3 regions of the Bacillus mesophilum genome follow, and region 2 is predicted to be linked to each of the others. Evidence: riboswitches for the same ligand, from Rfam matches in the RefSeq annotation. Region 2 holds a riboswitch; each other region holds the start of a gene.
The links. Region 2 has a riboswitch for lysine ahead of F7732_RS12475 (Na+/H+ antiporter NhaC family protein). Riboswitches for the same ligand answer to the same signal wherever they lie in the genome.
Positions count from the first base shown of each region.

Region 1: linked by a shared signal. The riboswitch ahead of F7732_RS09830 (transporter substrate-binding domain-containing protein) and the one ahead of F7732_RS12475 (Na+/H+ antiporter NhaC family protein) in region 2 are both predicted to bind lysine.
Region 3: linked by a shared signal. The riboswitch ahead of F7732_RS08745 (aspartate kinase) and the one ahead of F7732_RS12475 (Na+/H+ antiporter NhaC family protein) in region 2 are both predicted to bind lysine.

Region 1 is NZ_WBOT01000003.1:9,813-16,173, reverse strand. Features, by position in the region: gene F7732_RS09840 (amino acid ABC transporter ATP-binding protein) at 467-1,207, opposite strand; gene F7732_RS09835 (amino acid ABC transporter permease) at 1,234-2,004, opposite strand; gene F7732_RS09830 (transporter substrate-binding domain-containing protein) at 2,085-2,939, opposite strand; lysine riboswitch at 3,043-3,226, opposite strand; gene F7732_RS09825 (nitroreductase family protein) at 3,323-3,880, opposite strand; gene rbsK (ribokinase) at 4,014-4,901, opposite strand; gene guaC (GMP reductase) at 5,049-6,032, shown strand; gene F7732_RS09810 (PHP-associated domain-containing protein) at 6,218-6,361, opposite strand, start outside.
Region 2 is NZ_WBOT01000003.1:586,060-592,420, forward strand. Features, by position in the region: gene F7732_RS12450 (heavy metal translocating P-type ATPase) at 1-219, shown strand, start outside; gene F7732_RS12455 (class I SAM-dependent methyltransferase) at 340-972, shown strand; gene F7732_RS12460 (DUF72 domain-containing protein) at 1,078-1,923, shown strand; gene F7732_RS12465 (YunC family protein) at 2,018-2,320, shown strand; gene F7732_RS12470 (HD-GYP domain-containing protein) at 2,599-3,690, shown strand; lysine riboswitch at 3,775-3,996, shown strand; gene F7732_RS12475 (Na+/H+ antiporter NhaC family protein) at 4,114-5,688, shown strand; gene F7732_RS12480 (sodium-dependent transporter) at 6,022-6,361, shown strand, end outside.
Region 3 is NZ_WBOT01000002.1:761,980-768,340, reverse strand. Features, by position in the region: gene uvrC (excinuclease ABC subunit UvrC) at 1-1,390, shown strand, start outside; lysine riboswitch at 1,621-1,798, shown strand; gene F7732_RS08745 (aspartate kinase) at 2,019-3,248, shown strand; gene F7732_RS08740 (YslB family protein) at 3,339-3,788, opposite strand; gene F7732_RS08735 (succinate dehydrogenase cytochrome b558 subunit) at 4,140-4,748, shown strand; gene sdhA (succinate dehydrogenase flavoprotein subunit) at 4,796-6,361, shown strand, end outside.

The DNA of each region.
Region 1 (6,361 bases), 580 kb from region 2:
TAACTCCCCAAGCAGTGTGTTATTTTGATCCTTGATAGGTCAATGTTTAATAATTCCAATATATATTCTTTCCCTATAGTGGTCAAAAAAAGTGCTCAATGGGGAAAGTAATAGGAAATCCACTGGTTTTGATAGGAAATTCAATAAGTTTATTAGGAAAATAATTATGTTTGATAGGAAACTATTGAATTATTTGCATATTTATACAAGAACGTTCCATTGCGCTTCGGACCCTCGCTTTCCGCGGGGAGCAAGCTGAGCCTCCTCGTCACTCCGTTCCAGCGGGGTCTCACCCTTTGCTCTTCAGCCCCCAGGAGTCGAGGCCTCCGCTCCATTTCACTCATGTTTGAATGATATATGATCAATTAACAAATAAAAAACCGAATGATTAGAAAATGTTGTTTTCTAATCATCCGGATGTATAACTAAGGCTGAATACTTATGTCCAAGTCTTTTCTCCAACATCTTATACAGTCTTCAATGTCCTTTTTAAGAACTCTCTTGTACGCTCCTGGTCAGGATTGTTAAAGATTTTTTCTGGAGGTCCTTCTTCCGCGATGACGCCTTTGTCCATAAATACAACACGGTCAGAGACTTCTCTAGCGAATTCCATTTCATGTGTAACGATTAACATGGTTAAGCCTGTTCCGGCGAGCTCTTTCATAATTTTTAATACTTCGCCAACCATTTCAGGATCTAACGCAGATGTCGGTTCATCGAAAAGCATTACATCTGGTTCCATTGAAAGGGCACGTGCGATAGCAACACGCTGCTTTTGTCCGCCTGATAAGTGGCGCGGCTTGGCATTAATGTAATTTTCCATCCCTACAACACGCAAGTATTTGCGTGCAATTTGTTCCGCTTCTTCCTTTGAACGCTTTAATACCTTTATTTGTCCGACCATACAGTTATTTAATACATCATGATTATTAAACAAGTTAAATTGCTGAAAAACCATCCCAAGCTTTCGGCGGTATTGGTGGATATCATGACGGTCGTCCAAGATATTTTCTCCATTATAGATAATCTGACCGCCGCTTGGCTTTTCAAGTAAATTTACACAGCGCAACAGTGTTGATTTTCCCGAGCCTGAAGAGCCGATAATTGTAACAACTTCACCTTTTTCCACAGAAAAATGAATATCCTTTAAAACCTCATGCGAACCAAATGATTTGCTTAAGCGCTGGATTTCAATGATTGTTTCCATATATGTTCCTCCTCTCAGTCAAGAAATTACATCCCTTTATTGGCTTTCTTTTTCATATCTTCTGCTGTTTCAACATGCAAGTTATTGCCGATAACAGTGTAGTTATCCGGTCCCTCGAGTTTGCGTTCAAAGTAGCGCAGGATGAGAGTAATCGCAAACGTCATAATAAAGTAAATGATACACGCGACAAAGAATGATTCGAAATAGCGGAAATTATTGCCCGCCACCGTTTTCGTCTGGAAAAATAATTCTGTTACAGAAATAACACTTAATACAGCCGTGTCTTTAATATTAATAATGAATTGGTTCCCTGTTGCCGGCAAAATATTGCGGATTACTTGCGGCATAACTACATGTATCATGGTCTGCAAATGATTCATGCCGATCGCCTGCGCCGCTTCATATTGGCCTTTATCGACCGAAATAATGCCTCCGCGCACAATTTCAGCCATATATGCACCTGTATTAATTCCTACTACCACAATACCCGCAATAATCGGGTTCATATGAAAATTAAAGGCAAGTGCAGAGCCATAAAAAATGACCATTGCCTGTACAATCATTGGCGTGCCGCGGAAAAATTCAATATAAATGGTTAAAATGGCATTGATCAGTTTAAGCAGATTCTTTTTTATTCCTTTTTCAGGAGCAGGTATTGTTCGAACTACTCCTGCCAGCAAACCAATGAGCGATCCAATAATCGTTCCTGTTAAAGCGATGACTAACGTCCAACCAGCTCCGCGCAAAAACATCGGCCAGTTTGACTGTATGATTTGTATCATCCAATCGAGACTCATGGTGATCCTCCTTTTTTAATGAATATGTCAAAAAAGAAGCCGGCTACATGTAATGTCATGCAGCCGGCCGTGCAGCGTTATTAGTTAGCTGCTGGCTGATTTTTAATCGCCTCATCCATAATTTCTACACGCTCTTCTTCAGAGATTCCTGCTAAAATTTCATTGATCTTTTCAGTTAGCTCGCTGTCTTTTGCAACACCTACAGCAATAGCTGTATCGTCCTCAGATGTTTCAAAGCCTTCTGTAAATTCAACCATTGCAAAGTTTTCATTTGCAGAAGAAGCACTCACACCTTCAGGACGCTCGGAAACATAGCCGTCAATTACGCCAGATTCTAGCGCAACACGCATAGCAGGGAAGTTATCCATTGCCGGCTGCTGTTCAACGCCATCAATTTGTTCAATAACTGAGTAATGGAACGTATTCAATTGAGCCGTTACTTTTGCACCGCTGAAATCTTGAATAGAAGTGGCATTTTCATAGTCTCCGCCTTTTTTCACTACCATGACAAGGTCGGATTTATAATAGTTGTCTGAGAAATCGATTGTTTGCTTTCTTTCTTCAGTTGGTGACATCCCTGCGATAATTGCATCAATTTTATCAGAAGTTAAGGCAGGTACAAGACCATCCCACTCCGTTTTAACGATCACTAGCTCTTTCCCTAAGCCCTCAGCGATTTTTTTCGCAATTTCTACATCATAGCCGCCTGCAAATTCAGCGTTTCCATCAATTTTCACACCGCCATTTGCATCATCCATTTGTGTCCAGTTAAAAGGTGCATAACCTGCTTCAAGACCTACACGGAATACATCCTTCTCCGTATCAGACTCTGATCCTGATCCCGCAGAACCCTCATCTGAGCTAGTTCCGCACCCTGCTAAAAGCAATACTGCCGCAAGTGCCAATACACTTAAAAACGATAATTTTTTTCTCATATTTTTCTGGCCCCCATTTTTTCTTTTAATAAAAAACAAAAAAGACCTGAGATGAACTCAGGTCTTTGTATACATAGTTAGCCTAAATCCTCCACTTTTCCCTTAAAGAGATAGCACACCTCGAGTAAACCGGGAAGTTTACCGAGACAGTCCTGCAGCTCTTAACTGCAGACCCAGCATCCAATACTTGAGCATATTGCACACTTCGGCGGGATTTCCTTCTTTTTAGCATCATCGCTGCTCACGCTCAACTAAAAACTATTAAATACCGCACCTCTACCTCACCGAAAAGTGAGGTTTATTCAATTTTCATATAATCATAGGCTACAATAAAACATATAGTTCTGTCAACTAAGCAAATATTGACAATATATACTGAACATCTACTCTGTTATAATTTCAAGCTTTTCCCTGATAGAGGTCCTCGGTTTGGCTTCCGGCACATGCTCAGCATATCCGATCATCAATGTGCCAACGATCTTTTCACCTGGCTGCACACCCACCTTTTCACGGAACACCGGATTGTAAATCCAGTCATTTGTACGCCAAATCATGCCAATTCCTCTAGCCCACGCTGCAAGCTGGAAGTTTTGAATAAATGCCGAAACGGCACCGTAATCTTCGTCCCATGTTTTTTGACGAGGATCTTCAGGCATAATGACGACTAGATGTATGGGAATTGATCGGAAATACGCTGCTTTTTTTGCTGCCTTTTCTGCCGCTTCCTCTCCTGTGCCTTGAGTTGCTTTAAAAGCTTCTATAAATTTTTCTTTTCCTTCCCCGCTATATAAAAGAAAACGCCATGGCTCCGTCATTTTGTGATTTGGCGCCCATTTTGCTATCTCCAGCAAGTCAATGATTTCCTCCAGATCTACTGGCTTCTCCTGAAACTTCTTGATGGAGCGTCTTCCTTTAATCAATTGGTCAATACTTTGCTGCATTTCTCCTCATCCTCTCTCATTATTCCCCTCTTCTTATAAGCGTAATTTAAATTGATCTTTTAGGCAATTTAAGCGATCTTTTGGGGGTGTGGTACTGTGATTAATTCATCTTGACTGATTTATCTATTATGATCTACTTATTCAAATCCGACCTGCTTGGCATTCCTGCCTGGGCACCAAGTTTTGTTACAGAAAGACCTGCTGCTTTAACGGCAAATTGGCAGGATTCTTTTAAAGGCAAGCCCTCAGAAAGGGCAACTGCTAAAGCACCGGTAAATGTATCCCCTGCTCCTGTGGTATCAATTGCATCCACTTTTAATGCAGGTATCGAGACTCTTTCTCCTTGATCAAAATACTCCGCACCGTCTTTTCCTTTCGTGATAACCAGCTTTGAGAGAAGATTCTCTCTGTTTGCAAATGCTGAAAACAGCTGGTTAGCCTCCGCTTCATTTGGCGTAATATAAGTGATTTTACCAAGCCATTTTTCTGGTATGTCATGATAAGGAGCAGGATTGACGATCACATTTACATTGCCTTCAGCAGCTATTTCTAATGCTCTTTCTACCGATTCAAGCGGAATTTCAAACTGAAGCAGAAGCCAGCTGCTCTTTAAAATCTCTTCTCTATGCGACTCAACTATTTCTGGTGTAATTCTCTTATTCGCTCCAGGCACTACTATAATTTTATTATCGTTATTCCAAACTGTAATACTGGCTATCCCCGTTTTTTCATTCTTCAGCCTGCGAATATGCTTTATATCAATCTGATGGCCTTTTAAATGGTTTATATATTGTTCACCAAATAAATCGTCTCCCACACAGCCAATCATTTTTACTGGCGCTCCCAGTTTTGCTGCCGCAACCGCCTGATTAGCACCCTTTCCTCCTGGCACTGTAAGAAAGTTTTCTCCCAGTACAGTTTCGCCTATTGCAGGCTCTCTGTTTGTAATTGTAACAAGATCCATATTCATACTGCCGATTACAGTGATCATCTTCATTCTCCCTTCAATTAGTAAAAACATGAAGAATTATCTCCACTCTACTGTAAAGAATAAGTTAAATAAAAGTAAAAACCTTTGACAACTGCAAAAAATTCCTGTAAATTACCGTATGTACGAACATTTAATAACTAACACAATAATAATATTCGCTTTTAGGAGTGTTGAACCTTGGATAATGTATTTGATTACGAAGATATTCAGTTAATTCCTGCAAAATGCATAGTAGATAGCCGTTCTGAATGTGATACATCTGTTAAATTTGGCAAGCATACATTTAAGCTGCCTGTTGTGCCTGCGAATATGCAGACTATTATTGATGAGAAAATCGCTGCTTATTTAGCTGAAAATAATTATTTCTATATTATGCACCGCTTTGAACCGGAAACACGTATTGCATTTATTAAAGATATGCATTCTCGTGGTTTAATTGCCTCAATTAGTGTTGGGGTAAAAGAAGAAGAGTACGGCTTCATTGAGCAATTAGCGGCAGAGAAGCTTGTGCCGGACTATATTACAATTGATATTGCCCATGGTCATTCAAATGCTGTAATCCGTATGATTCAGCATATTAAGAAGCATTTGCCTGAAAGCTTTGTCATCGCCGGGAACGTTGGAACACCTGAAGCGGTAAGAGAACTTGAACATGCTGGTGCAGACGCAACAAAAGTCGGAATCGGGCCCGGGAAAGTTTGCATCACAAAGATTAAAACTGGTTTTGGCACTGGCGGCTGGCAGCTTGCGGCATTACGCTGGTGTGCAAAAGCAGCAAGCAAGCCAATTATTGCTGACGGCGGTATCCGTACACATGGCGATATTGCAAAATCAGTCCGCTTTGGCGCTTCAATGGTCATGATCGGCTCTCTTTTTGCGGGGCACGAAGAGTCTCCTGGGGATACGGTTGAGAAAGATGGAAAGCTCTTTAAAGAGTACTTTGGCTCTGCTTCAGAGTTCCAAAAGGGAGAAAAGAAAAACGTAGAAGGCAAAAAAATGTTTGTTGAGCATAAAGGCGCTTTGCAGGACACATTAACCGAAATGGAACAGGATCTGCAATCCTCCATCTCATATGCTGGCGGAAACAAACTTGAATCCATTCGCACTGTTGACTACGTGATCGTGAAAAACTCTATTTTCAACGGTGATAAAGTTTATTAATACTGTGATTAGGCCAGGGAGATGGATCACCTGGCCTTTTTATTTTGGATTGTGCAATTTGGATGAAGGCTATATCTGTAATTTTTTTGAATAAAAAAAGCAAAAGCCCGCTTGTCACCTACTGACTAGACCGGCTTTTGCTGCTTCCGTTGTAAAATGTGGAACACGATCTGTTCTCTCGTTTTTTACACGGTTAATGCCTCTTTCATTTTTTTCTTAACGATTTTAGCTGCATTAATTTTTGTGTGAAGATTTGGGGCAATGGAGCGTTTGTACTGGTTTCCTTTAATTGCTTCTCTTATTTCCTGGGCAGTGCTAAAGTCTCTTTC
Region 2 (6,361 bases):
GATGATCTTGAAAAACTGCCTTTTGCAGTTAAGTTGAGCAGAAGAACATTACTCATTATTAAACAGAATATTATATTCTCTTTAGGCATTAAACTATTGGCCTTACTCTTAGTTGTTCCAGGCTGGCTAACACTGTGGATTGCTATTTTTGCAGATATGGGTGCAACGCTAATAGTCACATTAAACGGTTTAAGACTGCTGTGGGTGAAGGATAAATAAGTGACAGAAGCTTCCTGATAGGGAGGCTTCTTTGCGAAAAAGTAAGTATGCGGGCTCATATACATATCGCAAATTTTCAACTAGGAAAGATGCCGGTACTTTTCAAATGGAGGGGATATTTTGAATAGAAGCTGGAATGCGATTATTTATAAATTATGGTCACCAATTTATGATCACGTCTTTAATAAAGGGATGTTTTTAAAAGCAAGAAAAGAGGTATTTAAAAATCTAAAATACAAGAAAGGAAGTAAAATCCTGTTAGTGGGGGCGGGTACAGGTGCAGATATTCCATTCTTCTTAGATAAGGGGTACGTGCTTACAGCAATTGATTACTCTGAAGAAATGCTGGCTGTTGCAAAAAGTAAGTTTAAGGACAAGTCCATAACGTTTAAAAAAATGGATGCGCAAAAGATGGAGTTTGAAGAAAATACATTTGATTTTATTGCAGCAAGCTTAGTTATTAGTGTTGTCCCCAAACCAGAAGATGCGCTTAGCGAAATTACAAGGGTATTAAAGAAGAATGGAGAAATTCTAATATTTGATAAGTTTGCTCCTGTAACTAAAAAACTGAATGTTGCACAAAAAATACTCCGTCCGATAATTAAATTACTAGGGACAGATATTGGTATAGATTTTCATGCACTTCTAAAACCTTTTGAAACTCAATTAGAATTGAAAAAAGACGATGCAGTAATGCTGAACGGAATGTATAGGAAAATATTATTAGTAAAACAGCTGCCAGGCAATCAATAGGGGAAAGTTTGCCTGCTGTAGTTATATATATAAGTTATGGATTTTGATTGACTCTATAAATTTAGGTTATATTTTATATAGAACACTGAGAGAGGGGGATATTCAATGATCATCATAGGTGTAACTGGGTGGGGAGATCATGATCAATTATATACGGGCCAAATAGCTGCACGTGATAAGCTGAAGGAATATAGCGCCCATTTTCCAGTCGTTGAAGTTGATTCAGCGTTTTACGCAGTTCAGCCTGTACGTAATGCGAAAAGGTGGACAGAGGATACCCCAGATGGTTTTCAGTTTGTTGTCAAAGCGTATCAGGGGATGACAGGGCATGAACGCGGTAAGATCCCCTTTGAGAGCAAGGAAGAAATGTTTTCAGCATTTAAAGAATCACTTCAGCCTTATATAGAGCGTAATAAACTGGCGATGGTCCTTTTTCAATTTCCGCCATGGTTTGATTGCCAAAAAAAGAATGTAGACTATCTGCGATGGTGCAAGGCACAGATGCGAGATATTCCATGTGCTCTGGAATTCCGCCATCAGTCATGGTTTAAGGAACACTTCAGGGAGAAGACGCTGCAATTTATAAAGGATGAAGATTGGATTCATACAATATGTGACGAACCGCAGGCAGGAGAAGGATCGATTCCGATCGTACTCGAAGCCCCGCGATCTGATAAGCTTCTTGTTCGTTTTCATGGCCGTAATGTCCATGGCTGGCAAAAGAAGAATCATGATAATTGGCGTGAGGTACGTTATTTGTATAACTATAATAAAGAAGAGCTTGCACAATGGGCTGAGTATATTCGAACACTAGAACAGAATTGTGAGCAAATTTATGTATTGTTTAATAATAACTCCGGCGGAGATGCTGCTGATAATGCTAAGCAGTTCATTGATATGCTTGGCATTGAATATAGCTGCTTAGCACCAAGGCAGCTCGATTTATTTTAGTGGCTGGTAAGTAGGCCTTCATAGGAGATTTCCCAGGTTCTACACTTTTTTTCTTGTACCATCATATGGTGTAAGGAAAGGAGTGGGGCAAGATATGATGAACTTAAGTCCTATAGAGATTGATGGCCATACATTCTTAAGTGTATCGGTGGAACTTCCTAAAACAAATTTACTTGTAGTTACAAATGATAAAGGGTATATCATGTGCGGAGCATTAGATGTGGCACTTTTAAATGAAAAGCTTAAAGATCGAAAAGTGATTGCAGGAAGAGCTGTTGGTGTAAAGACGATTGAACAATTAATTGAAGCGCCGCTTGAATCTGTCACATATGAAGCTGAAAACCTTGGAATTAAGAAAGGCATGACAGGCAGAGACGCTCTTTTAAAAATGATATAAATAACATATAGAAGCTGAGATTGCTATATGCAGTCTCAGCTTTTTTAGCAGGCTATATACTGATAATTAAGATTCAATCTCCATGGAAGAGAAAAATAGATAATTTATAAATTTTCTTTTGCTAGCTGCTGGAGGAATGATAATATATGATTAAGACTAAATTCCTGCTTTGGAATGCTCAAACTTGAATAATATGGGCAAACATGTAAAATATTGATGGATATAAGCGAAGAGTAGAATTAGAATGGATAACTTATAGATGAAAAAGAGGTTTTTTCATGAGATTAGTGTCAACAAAATCTGCCAAAATTGGCAGTGTACTAGGGAAATCCATATATAATGATAAAGGCAAAATCCTTTTAAATAAAGGAGTAAAGCTTGACGGAAGAATGTTATCCAGGCTGCAGAAAATGGGGATTACATATATATATGTAATGGACGAGAGAATGAAGGATATTGTTTATAAATCAACTTTGCCGGAAAAATTGCGCCGAGAAGCAATTCTTACGATTGAAGATACGTTTCGGCAATCAGCAAATGACCAGAATTTAGATAAATCCTTTGTTATAGATAAGGCTTCAAAGAATTTCTCCAAGCTGATCAGCACGCTCTTGGATGAGATAAAAGGAGATCAAAACCTCATTTCAATTATGTCTGACGTGTATACATATGATCATTATATTTTTTCTCATTCTTTGAATGTTACACTTTATTCCTTAGCGATTGGTTTACAGCTTAACTTCTCCCAAAAGGATTTAGAGCTGCTGGGTATGGGTGCGATATTGCATGATGTTGGGAAAATGCAGATACCTGAGAACATACTGTTAAAGCCCGGCAGATTAACGGAGGAAGAGTTTCTTCAAATCAAGAAACATGCTGAAGCAGGGTTCGATTTATTACGGGGAGTACATAGTGTCTCATTAATTGTGGCTCATTGCGCCTATCAGCATCATGAGCGTTTGAATGGAAGCGGATATCCACGAGGTATTTCTGGAGAAGATATCCATCCCTTTGCCAAAATTATCGCTGTCGCAGATGTTTTTGATGCTGTCACATCTAATCGCATTTATCGTCAAGCTATGCTTCCGCATGAAGGTATGGAAATCTTATATGCAGGGTCAGACACATTATTTGATGCAAAGCTGATTGAAAGCTTTCGGCAATCTGTGGCCTTATACCCAGTCGGGATGACTGTTGAGTTAAACGATGGAAGGAAAGGTGTTGTGATTCATCAAAATGTAGGTTTGTGCGATCGCCCTATTGTGCGGATTCTTGAAGAGAGCGGTTTAAGGGTTAAGGCCTATGAACTAGATTTAAAGCAAGACTTATCAATCATGATAAGCGGCTGTGATACAACATGGCAGAACTAGTGTTTATGGAGGAAAAGACCTCCATTGTCGAATGTTTATTATTTTGATATAATTATTCTAATTGAATATGAACCTTATCATATCCGATGGGGTAGAGGTGCAATATTCATTAGTAAGCTGTTTGAGGATGACAACAAAGAGAGCAGCTGAAAGGGAATGCTGCCGAAGTGGATAGCTGATGTCAGCGGCTATTTCGCTGGGGTTACCTTTAAGAGAGGTAACACTGTCATTGCAAGATTAGAAGAGTCTTTGCAGTTTTTATTGCATTCTTTTCGTTGACCCTTGCAATGGGGAGCTACAGATCGTAATGGAGAAGAATAGATTATCAAGAGTGATGATAGAGATTCTCTGCCATTGCTCTTTTTATTTTGTGCTCTTTTGCTATGCCTCTGCCGAATTGATTTCTAGGAGGATTAAAATATAATGGAAAATACAATATTTTCTCTGCTTCCGCCGCTTGTTGCAATACTTCTTGTTATTTTAACGAGAAGAGTGCTGCTTTCGCTAGGAGTAGGGATTATTACAGCAACAATTATACTTGCTGAAATGGACTTTCTTGAAGCTGGATCTATATTATGGGAAACCGTAAAAGGAATCTTTATTGATGGTGGAAGCATTAATACATGGAATATGTATATAATTTTATTCCTATTGATATTAGGGGTTATTACAGCATTCATCTCTATATCTGGAGGAAGCAGGGCTTTTGGTGAATGGGCAATGAAACGGGTAAAAACCCGGGCAGGTGCACAAATGATTGGTGCCATACTAGGGGTAATTATCTTTATAGATGATTATTTTAATGCACTTGCAGTTGGTCAGATTTCACGGCCGATTACGGATCGGCAAAAGGTTTCAAGAGCAAAGCTTGCTTATTTAATTGATTCGACATCTGCTCCTGTCTGTGTTGTATCACCTGTTTCAAGCTGGGGTGCGTATATTATTGCTTTAATCGGTACCATTCTTGCATCTCATAATTTAACGGACTATACAGCCTTTTCGGTATTTTTGCAGATGATTCCTATGAATTTATATGTGTGGACAACGCTGGCCATCGTTTTTATCGTAGCGATCAAAGGATTTGAGATCGGGCCAATGAAAAAGCATGAGATTCGGGCTGTAAGAGATAATCAGGTAATGGACCCTGAGAAGCCTGCACCTGGAAAATTAGAAGAAGATTTACCGGTTAGTACAAAAGGAACAGTTGGCGATTTAGTCTGGCCCATTATCGCCCTAGTTGCAGGTACCGTTGGGGCAATGATCTGGACTGGTTATCAGGCTGTAAAGGGAAATGCGACCATTTTAACGATATTTGAGAATACAGATGTCTCTAAATCTCTTGTACTCGGTGGTGTATTTGGATTAATTGTGACATTGCTGTTCTTTACAAGACAAGTAACCGTAAAAAAAGGAATTGAAGGCTTGATTGTTTTCAGAGGAATATGGAGCGGTATCAAATCCATGCTCCCGGCTATTTATATTCTTCTATTTGCCTGGGGAATTGTTGATTTAATTGGTCAGCTGGAAACAGGTGCCTACCTGGCTGGACTTGTTGAAAATTCAAATATGGAGATATCCTTTTTGCCTTTCCTTCTATTTATCATTGCGGGAGTAATGGCGTTCAGTACAGGAACTTCATGGGGCTCTTTTGGAATATTACTTCCGATTGCAGGTGATATTGCTGCAGCAACAGATATAAACCTGCTGCTGCCTGCAATGGCAGCTGTACTAGCTGGAGCTGTTTTTGGCGATCATTGTTCTCCTATATCAGATACAACGATTCTTTCGTCAACAGGAGCAGGATGCAATCATATCGACCATGTTCTTACACAGCTGCCATATGCCTTAATATCAGCAGCAATATCGGGTGTCGGATTCCTAGTCCTTGGTTTTACAGACAGTACGATCTTAAGTTTGGCCACCATTGCTCTATTACTGATTGTATTTACCTTTGTCGGCTCTTGGAAATTCAAGTTAGACATGACACAGATGAAATAATCATGATCATGAGTCTTCTCGTCTATAGCGGGAGGGCTCTTCTTTTTTATTGTATTTTTAAAATTTTCTGAAATATACAGAAAGAAATTCTCTTATATGCATACATATAGATTGAGAGGAGGAGGGACTGGGACTGCTGGGAATAAGAGAAGGTGAGCGCAATTGCTTTTCTAGTAACGAAAAATAAATAAATATTATGTCCCAAATAATGTTTTGACAGTGGTAGTAAAAGTATATATACTAAATTTATATTAAATTAAATAGTCTGAAAATATAAAAATTTCCAACTTGCGGAAAATTTAATACGGGCTATTGTAGGGGGTATAATAGACTATGGAAAGTCGTGCTCAATGGGGAACGAGAGCTGGTTTTATTTTTGCAGCAGTAGGGTCAGCTGTTGGTTTAGGAAACATTTGGCGTTTCCCGGCAGTTGCGTATGAAAATGGAGGGGGAGCTTTTTTTATTCCTTACTTATTTGCTCTTCTTACGGCAGGAATTCCGCTATTAATAATGGAATTTACGATTGGCCAGAAATATCGCGGCTCTGCTCCATTATCCTATGCAAGAATGAACAAAAAATATGAATGGTTAGGCTGGTGGCAGGTTGCAATTTCATTTGTAATCTCTACCTATTATGCAGTAATTATTGCTTGGGCCATGACGTATGCATATT
Region 3 (6,361 bases), on a different contig from region 2:
ATATCCAAATGTTCATGCAGCAAACGAAACAAAAAAGCTGCTCGATCGCATTTATCCGCTTCGGAAATGTGCTACCCTACCTGACCGCGTATGCCTGTATTATCATTTAGGACAATGCCTGGCTCCATGTGTGAAGGAAGTGGATCAGCAGCAATATCGGACAATGACAGAGGAAATTACCCGCTTTTTAAATGGCGGTTATAAAGATATAAAGAAAGAACTAACAGAAAAAATGGCGGCTGCGGCCGAAGATCTTGATTTTGAGCGTGCAAAAGAGTATAGAGACAAAATCGCTCATATTGATGCAACGATGGAAAAGCAAAAAATGACAATGACGGACTTCACCGATCGTGATGTCTTTGGTTATGCTGTTGATAAAGGCTGGATGTGTGTACAAGTCTTTTTTATCCGCCAAGGCAAGCTGATTGAAAGGGATGTCTCTATGTTTCCCATTCATAACGAACCTGAGGAAGAAATCCTTACGTTTCTCGGCCAATTTTACATGAAAGCAAATCATTTTAAGCCAAAGGAAATTTTAGCACCATCTTCTGTTAATGGCGAAATGGCAGAAAAGCTACTTGGTGTAAAAGTATTGAATCCGCAGCGGGGTCAAAAGAAGGATTTGGTTTCATTAGCTTATAAAAATGCCAAAATCGCGCTGCAGGAAAAGTTTTCTCTCATTGAACGTGATGAAGACCGGACGATTAAGGCAGTGGAGAGTTTGGGTGAACAGCTTGGAATCTATACGCCGCATCGGATTGAAGCATTTGATAACTCAAACATTCAAGGTGCAGATCCGGTATCTGCCATGATCGTTTTTATTGACGGAAAACCGGCGAAACGGGAGTACCGCAAGTATAAAATTAAAACCGTTCAAGGACCTGACGATTATGAATCCATGCGTGAAGCGGTTCGCAGAAGGTATACTCGTGTATTAAAAGAAGAGCTGCCTTTGCCGGATCTGCTTATTATTGATGGAGGAAAAGGTCATGTTGAAGCGGTCAGAGATGTACTTGAAAATGAGCTGGGTCTTGATTTGCCGCTGGCCGGACTCGTTAAAGATGAAAAACACCGAACATCACAGCTGTTGTTTGGGAATCCTCTGGAAATAGTTGCGCTTGCCCGCAATAGCCAGGAATTTTATTTGCTGCAGCGAATCCAGGATGAAGTCCACCGCTTTGCCATCACGTTCCATCGCCAGTTAAGAGGAAAAGGTACATTCCAATCCATGCTTGATGACATTGCTGGAATCGGTGAAAAGCGCAAAAAGCAACTCCTAAAGACATTTGGCTCAGTAAAAAAAATGAAGGAAGCTTCTGCAGATGATTTCCGCCAATTGGGAATTCCTGCTAATGTAGCAGAAGAACTCGTAAAGAAACTAAGTGAATAGCGTTGTCATCATATAGACAATATGCTATACTTGGACCAACTTTCATATTCACTCACTTTTTTATACTTTCTGAAAGTATAAATTTATAGACTTAGAACAGTGACTAGCTGCTGTGCTTAGCCCATCTTGGGGTATAAGCTGAACTGTCCAGAGGGTTATAGACAATCTTCTAGCCAGCTCGGTTTTTGCTTATCGGGGTTTTGCAAGGCGCTTCCGCTTTCTTAGCGTAAAGTGAAGGTAGAGGTGCAAGCTTCATCAGTAACAGCTTTGAGGAGAATGAGCTCCGACGATTTGCTGTGAAAGGGAATGTTTGCCGAAGCAGGGGGAGACTCATCACTCACCATGCTGGTCTTGCATTGAATAAATGCCGGATTGTCAAGACACTAGTCTTGGAGAGCTATCTCACTGTGTGCACGTATTTTTTGTATACGTTTGACTACACAGCAATGAGATAATTCTCATTGCTTTTTTGTTTTGTCAGCATCTTTCAGAAGAAATAGGGAATCGAATAACTAGCATTTTTCATACAAATCTGCAAAAAAGAGAAGAATACAAAAATCATTCTTCTTACTGAGACAAAACAAAATGGCAAAGGGAAATCATCATAGTCGGAAGGAAGGGTATTCAAATGGGTTTAATTGTGCAAAAGTTTGGGGGAACTTCGGTCGGCAGCGTCGATAAAATTCAAAATGCTGCAAACCGGGTCATTGAAGAAAAAAATAGGGGTAACGATGTTGTCGTTGTGGTCTCAGCGATGGGAAAGACAACAGATCAGCTTGTTGGCATGGCAAAAGAAATTACGTCCTCCCCCAGCAAAAGAGAAATGGATATGCTCTTAACAACCGGGGAACAAGTGACAATCTCGCTGTTAAGCATGGCTTTAATTTCTAAAGGTCATCCGGCCGTTTCAATGACAGGCTGGCAGGCAGGTGTTGAGACAGAAGAAATTCATGGAAATGCAAGAATCTTAAATATTGATAGTGATAAAATTCAAAAGGAAATTCAGCAAGGCAAAATTGTGATTGTGGCCGGCTTTCAAGGTGCTACCTCAGAAGGAGAAATCACTACTCTGGGCAGGGGCGGATCTGATACAACAGCCGTTGCACTTGCAGCAGCGCTAAAAGCTGATAAATGTGATATATATACAGACGTGACAGGGGTATTTACAACAGATCCCCGTTACATAAAGAATGCCCGCAAGCTTCTATCCGTTTCTTATGACGAAATGCTGGAACTTGCCAATTTAGGAGCCGGAGTTCTGCACCCAAGAGCGGTTGAATTCGCGAAAAACTACGGAGTTTCTTTAGAAGTAAGATCAAGCATGGAAAAAGAACAAGGAACAACGATTGAGGAGGAAGTTAAAATGGAGCAAAATTTAGTTGTACGCGGAGTTGCGTTTGAAGATGAAATCACAAGAGTATCTGTCATCGGGCTTCCAAGCAGCCTTGGCGGATTATCTACCATTTTCTCAGCACTAGCCAATGATCATATCAATGTGGATATCATTATTCAGAGTATGACGGAAGGCGAAACTTCTTCGCTGTCTTTCTCCATTAAAAATGAAGATTTAACAGAGACTGTTAAAGTGCTTGAGAGAAATCGTGATCAGCTTCAATATGATCGAATTGAATGGGAATCTGGCTTGGCAAAAGTTTCAATCGTAGGCTCAGGCATGATTTCAAATCCAGGGGTAGCAGCAGAAATGTTTGATGTGCTTGCTCAGAACGAAATTTTAGTCAAAATGGTCAGTACATCTGAGATTAAAGTTTCAGCTGTCGTAGAACAAGTGAAAATGCTTCCTGCCGTTGAAGTGCTTCATGATGCGTTTCAGCTATCTGCCAATTCAGTGAAAGCATAAGAATAACAGTAAAAAAGAAGAAGCTACTTTTATTCGAGAGCTTCTTCTTTTCCGCATAATTCAGTATCAATACCGCAAATTATAGAAAACTTAGATGGTATCCTTTTTATCCCACTTAACAGTAAAAAGAACTTTTCCTTTTCTTTTCTTAGGATGTTCGAACGCTTCACATATGTACCCTTTTTGCTGTTCGATCTGTTCAGCAATAAAACCCGCTTCAAGCTGAAAGGCACAATCTTCATCGTTTTTACAGCGAGCGCTGATGATTGCGCTTGATAATTCTAAGTCCAACTCATTTTTTGATTCGTTCAAGAGCATTAGATTGCCCCAGCCTGCGCTGGAGAAAAAAGAAATCATTTCATCTATCGAAGCCAATGGGTATTTTCGTGCCAATCTTTTGCCTGCCCAATATAAAATACCGGGAGCTTCTTTGCCCAGTAAATCCTTAAGCAGCACTTCACGAATTAATTCATACCCAAATGCTGGCACAGTTTCATCATGAACGGTTAACGGTTTTTGCTCTGGTGTTTGATCAGTCAATAATCTCCCCTCTTTCTATGAGACTATTATATACAATTTAGAACCCTTTTAGTCAAAGATACATGAAAAAAGCATATATTTGATAAGGGAAAATAATGCTATTTTAATATATTTCATCTTTTGATAAAAATGAATGGTAATTCAAGTGTGAACGTGTTTTTTTCAATTTCAATATATTTATAAAATTTTATTAATATTGAACAATTTGTGTATCCGTTTTCTTGACGCTCTTTTCTGTTGAGAGTAAAATGGACTTGTCACATAATTGTAAGATATAAATTTTCATTTTTTACTGATGTTAGGATATGAATAGTTCCTGAGCATCACGTTACAAAACAGGGGGGATATTTTATGGCGGGGAATCGAGAGTTTTTTTATCGCAGATTGCATTCATTGCTTGGTGTTATTCCGGTTGGATTGTTTTTAGTACAGCACTTGGTTGTGAATCATTTTGCAACTAAAGGTGAAGAAGCATTTAATGATGCGGCACATTTTATGGAAAGTTTACCATTTAGGATTTTCCTAGAGTTGTTTATCATATTTTTGCCTCTTTTATTTCATGCAATCTACGGGCTTTATATCGCTTTTACAGCAAAGAACAATACTGTTAAGTACGGCTTTTTCCGGAACTGGATGTTTATGCTTCAAAGGGTAACCGGTGTTATTACACTGATCTTTGTGGTATGGCATGTATGGGAAACGCGTATCGCAGCTGCATTTGGTGCAGAAGTAAACTATCAAATGATGGAGAATATTTTTGAGAATCCTTGGATGATTGCATTTTATATCGTTGGTGTAATCTCTGCTATTTTCCACTTTGCTAACGGTTTATGGAGCTTCTTTGTGAGCTGGGGAATTACAGTTACTCCAAGATCTCAATTAATCTCTACTTATGCAACACTAGGTATTTTCGTTGCACTTTCAATTGTTGGTATTCGCGCGATTTTCGCATTTGTATAAAATTATGCAACCTGTTGATATAAAGAAGCAATAAGGGAGTGAGTCACATGGGTAAAGGAAAGGTTATCGTAGTTGGCGGCGGTTTGGCAGGCTTAATGGCCACAATCAAGGTTGCCGAAAAAGGGTATCCAGTAGAATTATTTTCATTAGTACCAGTAAAACGTTCTCACTCTGTTTGTGCCCAGGGCGGCATTAACGGAGCTGTTAATACAAAAGGTGAAGGAGACTCTCCTTGGGAGCATTTCGATGATACAGTATACGGCGGAGATTTCTTAGCAAACCAGCCGCCGGTGAAAGCTATGACAGAAGCAGCACCAGGCATTATTCATTTATTAGACCGCATGGGTGTAATGTTTAACCGTACACCAGAAGGATTGCTTGACTTCCGCCGCTTTGGGGGAACACAGCATCACCGTACAGCATTTGCCGGGGCAACAACTGGTCAGCAATTATTATATGCACTTGATGAGCAAGTCCGCCGTCATGAAGTTTCCGGATTAGTCACGAAATATGAGGGCTGGGAGTTCTTGGGATCTGTTATTGACGATGATGGGGTATGCCGAGGGGTTGTTGCTCAAAACTTAACAACCATGGAAATTAAATCTTTTGCCGGCGATGCAGTTATTATGGCTACAGGCGGCCCAGGGATTATCTTTGGAAAGTCTACAAACTCTGTTATCAATACAGGTTCCGCTGCATCGATCGTATATCAGCAGGGCGCATACTATGCAAACGGAGAATTTATTCAAATTCACCCAACTGCCATCCCTGGTGATGACAAGCTGCGTCTAATGAGTGAATCTGCCCGCGGTGAAGGTGGACGAGTATGGACATATAAAGACGGAAAACCTTGGTATTTCCTTGAAGAAAAATATCCTGCTTATGGAAACCTTGTTCCTCGTGATATCGCAACACGTGAAATTTTTGATGTCTGTGTAAATCAAAAACTAGGTATCAATGGTGAGAACATGGTTTACTTGGATCTTTCACACAAAGATCCAAAAGAACTGGATATTAAGCTTGGTGGCATTATCGAAATCTATGAAAAATTTATGGGTGATGACCCTCGTAAAGTACCAATGAAGATTTTCCCTGCTGTTCACTACTCAATGGGCGGCTTATGGGTTGATTATGATCAGATGACGAATATTCCTGGCTTGTTTGCTGCAGGTGAGTGTGATTATTCACAGCACGGTGCAAACCGTCTTGGCGCAAACTCCTTACTTTCTGCCATTTATGGCGGTATGGTTGCCGGTCCAAAAGCACTTGATTATATTAATGGTTTGGAAAAGACTGCAGAAGATATTTCTTCAACTGTGTTTGACCGTTTTGTTCAGCAGGAAGAAGAAAAATGGAACAGCATTATGTCTATGGATGGCACTGAAAATGCCTATGTGCTTCATAAAGAGCTTGGAGAATGGATGACGGATAACGTAACGGTTGTACGTCATAATGACCGCTTACTGAAAACAGATGAAAAAATTGTAGAGCTTTTAGAGCGCTATCAAAATATAAATATTAATGACACAGCAAAATGGAGCAACCAGGGAGCGATGTTTACCCGTCAGCTTCAAAACATGCTTCAGCTTGCACGTGTTATTACCATTGGAGCT